DNA from 2 places in the Candidatus Pantoea communis genome. Region 1 is predicted to be linked to the other one. Evidence: predicted binding sites of a transcription regulator. Region 1 holds the regulator's gene; the other holds the start of a gene.

The links. The regulator Fur, encoded in region 1, represses iron uptake genes when iron is present. The targets are predictions, from matches to a motif close to ATAATAATGAGAACNACTATCAA.
Region 2: the regulator Fur is predicted to act here: its motif matches at 2,166-2,188, upstream of fepD (Fe(3+)-siderophore ABC transporter permease).

What each region holds. Positions count from the first base shown of each region.
Region 1 is NZ_VWXC01000005.1:65,247-69,900, forward strand. It holds gene glnS (glutamine--tRNA ligase) at 1-1,006, shown strand, start outside; gene F3J37_RS08830 (hypothetical protein) at 1,241-1,636, shown strand; gene fur (ferric iron uptake transcriptional regulator) at 1,698-2,147, opposite strand; gene fldA (flavodoxin FldA) at 2,503-3,033, opposite strand; gene ybfE (LexA regulated protein) at 3,169-3,444, opposite strand; gene ybfF (esterase) at 3,613-4,377, opposite strand; gene seqA (replication initiation negative regulator SeqA) at 4,626-4,654, shown strand, end outside.
Region 2 is NZ_VWXC01000028.1:34,621-39,274, forward strand. It holds gene fepB (Fe2+-enterobactin ABC transporter substrate-binding protein) at 1-850, shown strand, start outside; gene entS (enterobactin transporter EntS) at 845-2,095, opposite strand; gene fepD (Fe(3+)-siderophore ABC transporter permease) at 2,235-3,224, shown strand; gene fepG (iron-enterobactin ABC transporter permease) at 3,221-4,204, shown strand; gene F3J37_RS25225 (ATP-binding cassette domain-containing protein) at 4,201-4,654, shown strand, end outside.

The DNA of each region.
Region 1 (4,654 bases):
GATCGAAGGCATTACCCACTCATTGTGTACGCTGGAGTTCCAGGACAACCGTCGCCTTTACGATTGGGTGCTGGACAACATCACCATTCCGCAGCATCCGCGCCAGTACGAATTCTCGCGGCTGAATCTGGAATACGCGGTGATGTCGAAGCGCAAGCTGACGCAGTTGGTCACCGAGAAAGTGGTGGAAGGCTGGGATGATCCCCGCATGCTGACCGTTTCAGGTCTGCGCCGTCGTGGTTACAGCGCGGCCTCGATTCGTGAATTCTGCCGCCGCATCGGCGTGACTAAACAGGACAATATCGTTGAGATGGCGTCGCTGGAATCCTGTATTCGTGACGATCTCAATGAGAACGCACCACGCGCGATGGCGGTACTTGACCCGTTGAAAGTGGTGATCGAAAACCTGCCCGCCGGCCACGAAGAAACGCTGACCATGCCTAATCATCCAAACAAGCCGGAGATGGGCACGCGTGAAGTGTCGTTCAGCCGTGAAGTGTGGATCGATCGCGCTGACTTCCGTGAAGAAGCCAACAAACAGTACAAACGTTTGGTTCTGGGCAAAGAAGTGCGTCTGCGCAATGCTTATGTGATTCGTGCTGAGCGTGTGGCGAAAGACGAAGAGGGTAACATTACCTGCATCTATGCCACTTGTGATGTTGACACCCTGAGCAAGGATCCGGCGGATGGTCGCAAAGTGAAAGGTGTGATCCACTGGGTTTCCGCCATTCATGGACTGCCAGCTGAGTTCCGTCTTTACGACCGTCTGTTCAGCGTGCCAAACCCCGCGGCGGCTGAGGATTTCCTCACCACCATTAACCCGAACTCGCTGGAGATCAAACAGGGCTTCGTGGAGTCTGGTTTGCGTGAAGCGGCCACTACCGCAGCTTATCAGTTTGAACGTGAAGGTTATTTCTGTGCCGATAGTGTCTACTCACAGCCGGGTAAATTGGTGTTTAACCGCACGGTTGGACTGCGCGATACCTTCGCGAAGATTGGCGAGTAATATCTTTCGTCGATTGCACAATATGATCATGAAAGGGCGAGCAATCGCCCTTTTTTATTGCCTGTAATTCGCCACGGGCAATCAATTATGCTGAAGGCGGCAAGCTGAGCTTGTTGTCTATTTTGCGACAATTCTGACTTTAGCAAAATTAACCCATTTGCGAGTGTGAAAAATTGTATTTCAGGTAGGCTATGCGCTCTAAATAGAGCTCTGCGGGTTATCAAAGGAAAAAAAATGACAAGTCTCGCCCTGGAAGCTAAGCATAGTGTGGTGGTATTACATCAGCTTATTGAACGTGTTTTTAACCAGGTAGAAGGCAGTGATGACAGCATGGAACTGCTTTTGTCACACTTTCACCCGGATTTCAAAATGGTGACGCCGCTGGGTAAGCAACTGGATCTGAATGAGACCGAAGTGCTGTTTCGCAAACTGCACGGTCAGCGGGAAGGGCTGCGCATTGCCACCAGTGAGCATGCCATCATTTCTCAACAGAGCCAGGAAGTGACGATTCAGTATCGTGAACTGCAGATGTTGAACGGCACCCATCAAACGCGCATCTCTTTGGCTGTGCTGGATTGCAGCACCACCATTCCTCGCTGGCGCTACCTCCACGAGACCTTTATCGCTTGATAACAGGCATAAAAAAACCGGTGACCAGCACCGGTTTTTTTATATTGCATAGCACACTCAATTACTTATCGTGGAGCGTCTCGTCTTCGCGGCAGTCTCCCAGTGCACAGTGGCCGTACAAGTACAGGCTGTGGTTACTGAGTTTAATGCCATGGCGAGTGGCAATCTCACGCTGACGCGTTTCGATTGATTCATCGCTGAATTCGATCACTTTGCCACAATCCAGGCAGATCAAGTGGTCATGGTGATGCTGCTGAGTCAGTTCGAATACGGATTTGCCGCCTTCGAAGTTATGACGGGTGACGATACCCGCGTCATCAAACTGGTTAAGAACGCGATATACCGTTGCCAGGCCAATCTCTTCGCCCATATCGATCAGGCGCTTATACAAATCTTCCGCACTGACGTGATGGGACTCGGGGCCCGGTCCCTGAAGCACTTCCAAAATTTTCAATCTTGGCAGAGTGACTTTCAGGCCAGCCTTCTTCAATGCGGAGTTGTTGTCAGTCATTCGGATATTGTCCTGTTACTTTGCATGTCACTTACGGCGCAGGGGCCTTGAATGTTTAGGTCACACGTATTCTCATTTGCGTCTCATTATAGAACTCAAGCAGTGAAATGAAAACCGGGGTATCGCGCAAATCAACAAAAGTCGTAAGGATAAACATCGCCTACGTCAGCGCGGAACGGTGTGGTTTGGGTTTCCATTTCACTCAGCCTCAGTCAACAATCAGAGGAATAAGCGGATGACCATTGCGGGTATTCTACAGATTTGCGGGGAAAAGTTAAAAAACCGTAGCTATTATTTTTATAGGAAATTCCTTTGTCCCAATGTGAGCCAGCGCTCACATTGGGGAGGCGAGGCATCAGGCTTCGATGATCTCTTTTAACTGCAGCTCATCAAAAATCTGTTTCACCCAGGCATCAACACGTTCGTTGGTCAGCTCAGGTTGACGATCTTCGTCAATCGCCAGGCCGAGGAAGTGTTTGTCATCGGCCAGACCTTTTGAGGCTTCAAAATGATAGCCCTCAGTCGGCCAGTGGCCCACAATCACCGCGCCGTTTGGTTCAATGATGTCGCGAATCGTGCCCATCGCATCACAGAAATATTCTGCGTAGTCTTCCTGGTCGCCACAACCAAACAGCGCCACCAGTTTGCCATTAAAGTCGATCTCTTCCAGCGTAGGGAAGAAGTCATCCCAGTCACACTGTGCTTCGCCGTAATACCAGGTAGGAATGCCCAGCAGCAGGATGTCGAACGCTGCGAGATCTTCTTTAGTGCTCTTAGCAATGTCATGCACTTCGGCGACATCTTTACCCAGTTGTTTCTGGATCATTTTTGCAATGTTTTCAGTGTTGCCGGTATCGCTGCCGAAGAAAATGCCTACGATTGCCATGGGTTAAGTAACCTCTTAAAGCCTGATTGTGAAAGTAAGTCAATTGACTGCACATGTTAGCGAATGATAGCAGACCGTTGAAAAGGGCGGAACGAGTAAAGCCTGAACTTTGTGTTCCTGCGTGCGGTCAGCGCGCTAAGACAGTTTGAGTTGCGCCAGCAGCATTTGTTCAATCAATTCGCTGCGGCTGATGTTTTGTTGCTCGGCCAGCGTGTTCAGGGCGTCAACCGCTTCGCTGGACATTTTCAGCTCAACACGACGCAGCCCTCGCACTTTATCGCGCTTGAGCTGGTTACGTTTGTTGATACGCAACTGTTCGTCACGTGTCAGCAGGCTGGTTTTGGGTCGACCAGGACGCCGCTCGTCTGCAAAAAGATCAAGCGTGGTACGGTCAGTCTGTTCTTTTGCCATGATTAGTGAAACTGAGTGGGCGCGAACGGCGGAAAGGCGCTGCGCGATTTATACATTATCGGCCCGACCGCGGCGAAAAAATCATCCGCGGCAAATTTTTAGCGCGACATCATACTCCAGCGCCATCCGCGACGCCAACCCTAAACCGCATACGGCAAGCTTTTGCTTTTACAGGTTAAAAAAACGACGAACTGCGCGCAAAACCGCATCAGGTTTTTCGGCATGGACCCAATGACCGGCCCCGCTAATCACGTGTGCGTGTGCCTGCGGGAACTGACGCAGCAGTGCATCGCGGTGCTGATTGTCGAGGTAAGGAGAATCGCCACCGCGAATAAACAATGCGGGATGTGGCCAGGCGGGAACTTCTTCCCAGCCAGAAATCGTGGTGTAGTTGTCCCACAACACCGGCACGTTAAAGCGCCATTCGCCCTCGACAAAGGACTTGAGGATAAACTGAATCACCCCCTCTTCGGCGACATGTTGGCGCATCACCTCGGCCGCTTCACTGCGACGCGTCACACCCGCGGCGGTGACGGCGCGAATACCGGCAAAGATTTCATCGTGGCGGCGGGTTTGGTAATCCACGGGCGCGATATCGATCAGCACCATCTTCTCAATACGTTCGGGGGCCACGGCACTCAGTGCCATGGCGATCTTACCGCCCATCGAGTGGCCTATCACGCCAGCGCGTTCAATCTGGTGTGCATCCAGCGTCTCAACGATATCTTGCGCCATGGCGTGATAATTCATCACCTCACTGCGCTCAGATAAACCATGGTTGCGTACGTCCACTTGTAACGTGGGGCGAGCATCCCGTACGCCGCGTGCCAGCACGCCAAGGTTATCCAGGCTGCCAAACAGGCCATGAATTAACAGAATCGGGGACGCTTCAGGGGGAGATTGTTCAGTTTGCAGACGGGCGTTCAAAATCATGGCTAAAGTTCTTACGGTTGTGACCTTGGCTTAGGGTATCATGGATTCACCTGTCCAGGAGCCAGCCGGCCAGGCATTAGGGCATATTCCGACTTTTGCCCTGAAACGACGCCAGCGCTATCGGCTGCCACGGATTTAACTTTATAATCCTTATGTTAGAGCCCGCTCACGTTTTGCACAGCTCGATTTTGCTAAGGCCGTTGCAATAAAGCGTGGTTCTGTCATTTGCCAGAATTGTACGGAATAAGATGAAAACGATTGAAGTTGACGAAGAACT
Region 2 (4,654 bases), on a different contig from region 1:
AATTACCTTAAACAAAGCTCCGCAGCGTATTGTTTCAACCAGCGTCACCTTAACTGGATCATTGCTGGCAATTGATGCACCGGTGGTGGCCTCCGGTGCGACCGCTCCGAACAGCCGTCTGGCCGACGATCAGGGTTTTTTCCGTCAATGGGGTGAGGTGGCAAAACAGCGCTATGTAAAACGCCTCTATATTGGCGAGCCGAGTGCCGAAGCGGTGGCCGCAGAAGCACCAGACCTGATTCTGGTGAGCGCCACAGGTAATGATTCTGCGATTAAACTCGCCAGCCAGCTTTCCGCCATCGCACCGACGCTGGTGGTGAATTACGACGACAAGAGCTGGCAGGATGTGGTGACGCTGCTGGGCCAGGCAACCGGTCACGAAGCGCAGGCTGCACAGCGGGTGAAGGCTTTTGACGATCGTGAAGCAGCGTTGAAAAAAGCCATCACCTTACCGCCGCAGCCCGTGTCTGCCATGGTGTGGAACGGCGATGGGCGTGCCGTCAACGTGTGGACCACGGAGTCAGCGCAGGGCAAACTGCTGGAGCAACTTGGCTTTACCCTCGCCGTTCCACCCGCCAGCGTGCAGCAAGGCCACAGCATGGGCCAGCGTAAAGACATCATTCAGCTGTCAGGTGAGAATGTGGGTAGCGGTTTGACGGGAAAAACCTTCCTGCTGTTTGCGGCTGATGACAAAACCACACAGTCAGTGATCGGCAATCCGTTCCTCGCGCAAAACGCGGCGGTTAAGGATAAGCAGGTATTCCCGCTTGGCGTCGATTCGTTCCGTCTGGATTACTACAGCGCCAGCAATCTGCTGGCGCGTCTGGAGAAACTGTTCGTTAAATCATGATGCCTGCTCCGCCAGCTCAGGGGCTGGCGGCGCATAACGACGTAAACGGCCCATTACACACCACATCACAATCCCCAACAGCGCTGCCGCAAAGCCAAACGCGGCGGCAGCCTGTGGCGGCAGTAACCACGATCCCATGGCCCCAATCATCGCCGCACCGATCGCATCTCCGGTGACATTTTGCGCGGTCCACAAGCCGTTAATGCGGCCCAGCAGATGGTCAGGCGTCAGCAGTTGAATCATCGCGTACTGCACCAGACTGTTGATGGCACTGAAATAACCAAACGCCACCAGACACAGCAGCGCCAGCGGCAGGTTGGGCATCAGACTGAATAATCCCAGCGCGATAAATCCGGCCACCGCACTGCCCAGCACCAGCTGTCCCGGTCGGGCTGCATGTTTCAATTTACCGCTGGTGAACGCGCCGATGGCGGCACCCAGCGGCACGGCAGCGTAAAGCATGCCAAGCTGGTTAGCACTCACTGACCAATGTGGTGCGAGAGCGGGGTAGAGCACGCGAATCGCGCTGGCCAGAGTGACCAGAGCACCTATCAGCGCCACCATACCGACAATCGGGCTGGCAAACAGGAATTGCACCCCGGCGGCCAGCGACTTCAGCGGATGTTCACGCGGCTGAGGTGGCGGCGGGAGTTGCGGTAATTTCAGCAGCGTCAGTACGGTAATCAGTGTGCCAAACGCGGTTAAGCCGTAGTTCCACACCACGCCGCCGTGCGCAATCACCAGTCCGGCAATGGCTGGCGAGAGGATGGAGCCAAAACGCACCGTCAGCATGGTGATGGCGCCGGCCTGCATAATGTTTTCGCGCCCCACCAGCGCCGGTGTGGCCGCCAGCAGCGCCGTGACGCCAATCGCGCCAAAGAAGCCATCCCAGAATCCCAGCAGATACACCGCAATCAGTGAAGGCTGCGGCAGCGCAGCGTTAATCGCCAGCGCGATAAAGCCCAAGCCGCAGGTGGATCGGGCAAGCAAAATCAGTTTCTTACGCTCGTAGCGATCGGCTAACACCCCGCCGGTCAGCAGACCAATAAACATACCGGATGCGGCGAGGGTGACGGCCAATCCCACCAAAAGCGGGGAGTGCGTCATCTGCTGAATCTGCACCGGCACCGCCACGGCGAGCATGCCTAATGCGACAATCGAGATGAATCGGGCAATAAATACTGCGCGAAATGCCGCATGGGTTTTCAGCAGGGAGAGATCGATAAAGTGGGAAGATTTGTTCATTTGTTCGCCTTTTTGCACCAATTTTCCTCATCGTCCGCGAGGCGAGTCATGGTAACATAGGTAAACGCGAGTAATAACGATAACCATTATCAAATTGCGTTGCGCATGCGACGACGTTGAACAGTGAAGGTTTAGAACGATGCGCCAGATCCGTGCATTAGCAGGCTCAGGGATTCTGCTCTTGCTTCTCATCGCGCTCAGCTTGATGCTGGGGGCAAAATCGATACCCATTTCCGATGTTTATCATTCTCTTACCTCAGGCTGTAACAACGCTGAGTGCGTGATTGTGCGTGATGCACGCCTGCCGCGCACCCTGGCCGGATTGCTGGCGGGTGTCGCCCTCGGGTTAGCGGGCGCACTGATGCAAAGCCTGACGCGCAATCCACTGGCCGATCCGGGCATTCTCGGCATTAACGCAGGTGCCGGGTTTGCGGTGGTGATCGGCATTGCGCTGTTTGGCGCCGATTCTCCCCTCGACTGGCTTGGCTTCGCGTTTGCCGGTGCACTGCTGGCGTCATTGCTGGTGGCGATGACGGGCGCGATTGGCGGCGGGCGAGTCAATCCGGTACGCCTGACATTAGCCGGCGTAGCACTGGGCGCAGTGCTGGATGGCCTGACGTCTGGTCTGTCACTGCTCAATCCCGATATTTATGATCATCTGCGTTTCTGGCACAGCGGCTCGCTGGATATTCGCAATTTCACTGTATTGCGCACCCTGTTCCCGGCCGTGCTAATCGGCAGCGGAGTGGCACTCTATTTGTCGCAGGCGTTGAACAGTTTAAGCATGGGCGGCGATATGGCGACCGCGCTGGGCACGCGGGTGGCGCGCACGCAACTGCTTGGTTTAGTGGCGATTGCGTTGTTGTGTGGTGCGGCGACGGCGGCAGTGGGGCCGATTGCTTTTATCGGACTGATGACGCCGCATTTTGCACGCTGGATGGTCGGCAACGATCACCGCTGGATGCTGCCCGCTACGGCGATCATTACCCCGATTCTGTTGCTGGCAGCGGATATTCTGGGACGACTGCTGGTGGCGGGCGAACTGCGCGTCTCCATCGTCACGGCGATGTTGGGGGCTCCGGTACTGATTGTGCTGGTGCGCCGTAAACTCGGGCGAGGTGCGTTATGACGCGTCGGGTTGGATTACATACCACGTGGTTGTTGCTCGGATGCGCACTGCTGGCGTATCTGGCGATGACGCGAGGCGCATTGCCGATTGGGGCTGAGCAGTTTTGGCAGGTGCTGGCGGGACACGGTGCCAGCAACGTCAAGCTGATCGTTTTAGAGTGGCGACTGCCGCGTGTGCTAATGGCGCTGCTGATTGGTGCGGCACTGGGCGTCAGCGGCGCGATTTTCCAGTCACTGCTGCGCAACCCGCTCGGCAGCCCGGATATTCTCGGTTTCAACACCGGTGCCTACAGCGGCGTGCTGGTGGCACTGGTGCTGTTCAATCAGGGCATCGCCGCCATGACCGGTGCAGCGTTGGTTGGTGGTATCGGTACGGCGGCATTGGTGTATCTGTTTGCCTGGCGCAACGGGGTAGAAACCTTCCGCCTGATTATTGTTGGTATCAGCGTGCGCGCGTTGCTGATGGCACTGAATGCCTGGCTGATTATCAGTGCTTCGCTAGAGTCCGCGCTCAGTGCCGGATTGTGGAGTGCCGGTTCACTTAACGGCATCACCTGGGCGAAAACGCCGCCGGTGATTGGCGTGTTGCTGCTGTCGCTGCTGCTGATGGCGCTGCTAACACGACGGATGCGTTTGCTGGAGATGGGCGATGATACCGCCAGTGCGCTCGGCGTGCCGGTGGAGCGCAGTCGGCTGCTGCTGATGCTGATTGGCGTAGTGTTGACGGCGGCGTCCACTGCGCTGGTGGGGCCGATCTCCTTTGTTGCGCTGCTGGCACCACAAATCGCGCGTCGACTCGGCGGCGGCGAGAAAGGCGCGCTGCTGCTGGCGGCGCTGTGTGGCGCACTGTTGCTGATTGCGGCTGATTTTGCTGCGCAGCATTTGTTCTTGCCTTATCAATTACCGGTTGGCGTGATTACCGTCAGCCTCGGTGGACTTTATCTGATTGCGTTACTGGTGCGGGAGGCGCGACGCCAATGATCGATATCCCTTCACGGCTGTATGGCGAAGGCCTGACGCTCGGCTACGACAAAAAAGTGGTGGCAGAAAACCTGTCGGTGGCGATCCCGGAAGGTGAGCTGACAGTGATTATCGGCCCCAACGCCTGCGGTAAATCCACTTTGCTGCGCACCCTGAGCCGCCTTAATACTCCGCTGAAAGGCGAGGTGTATCTGGATGGTGAGGCGATAGCGCGTTATCCGACCAAAGAGGTGGCGCGTCGACTTGGGCTGCTGCCGCAGAGTTCCAACGCACCGGCGGGCATCAGCGTTACCGAACTGGTGGCACGTGGGCGTTACCCGCATCAAGCGCTGTTTGGCCGCTGGCGCAGTGAAGATGAAGAGGCGGTGCAAAGCGCGATGCGGGCAACCGGCGTGGCGGATTTGGCGCAACAGCCAGTGGATACCTTGTCCGGCGGGCAGCGTCAGCGCG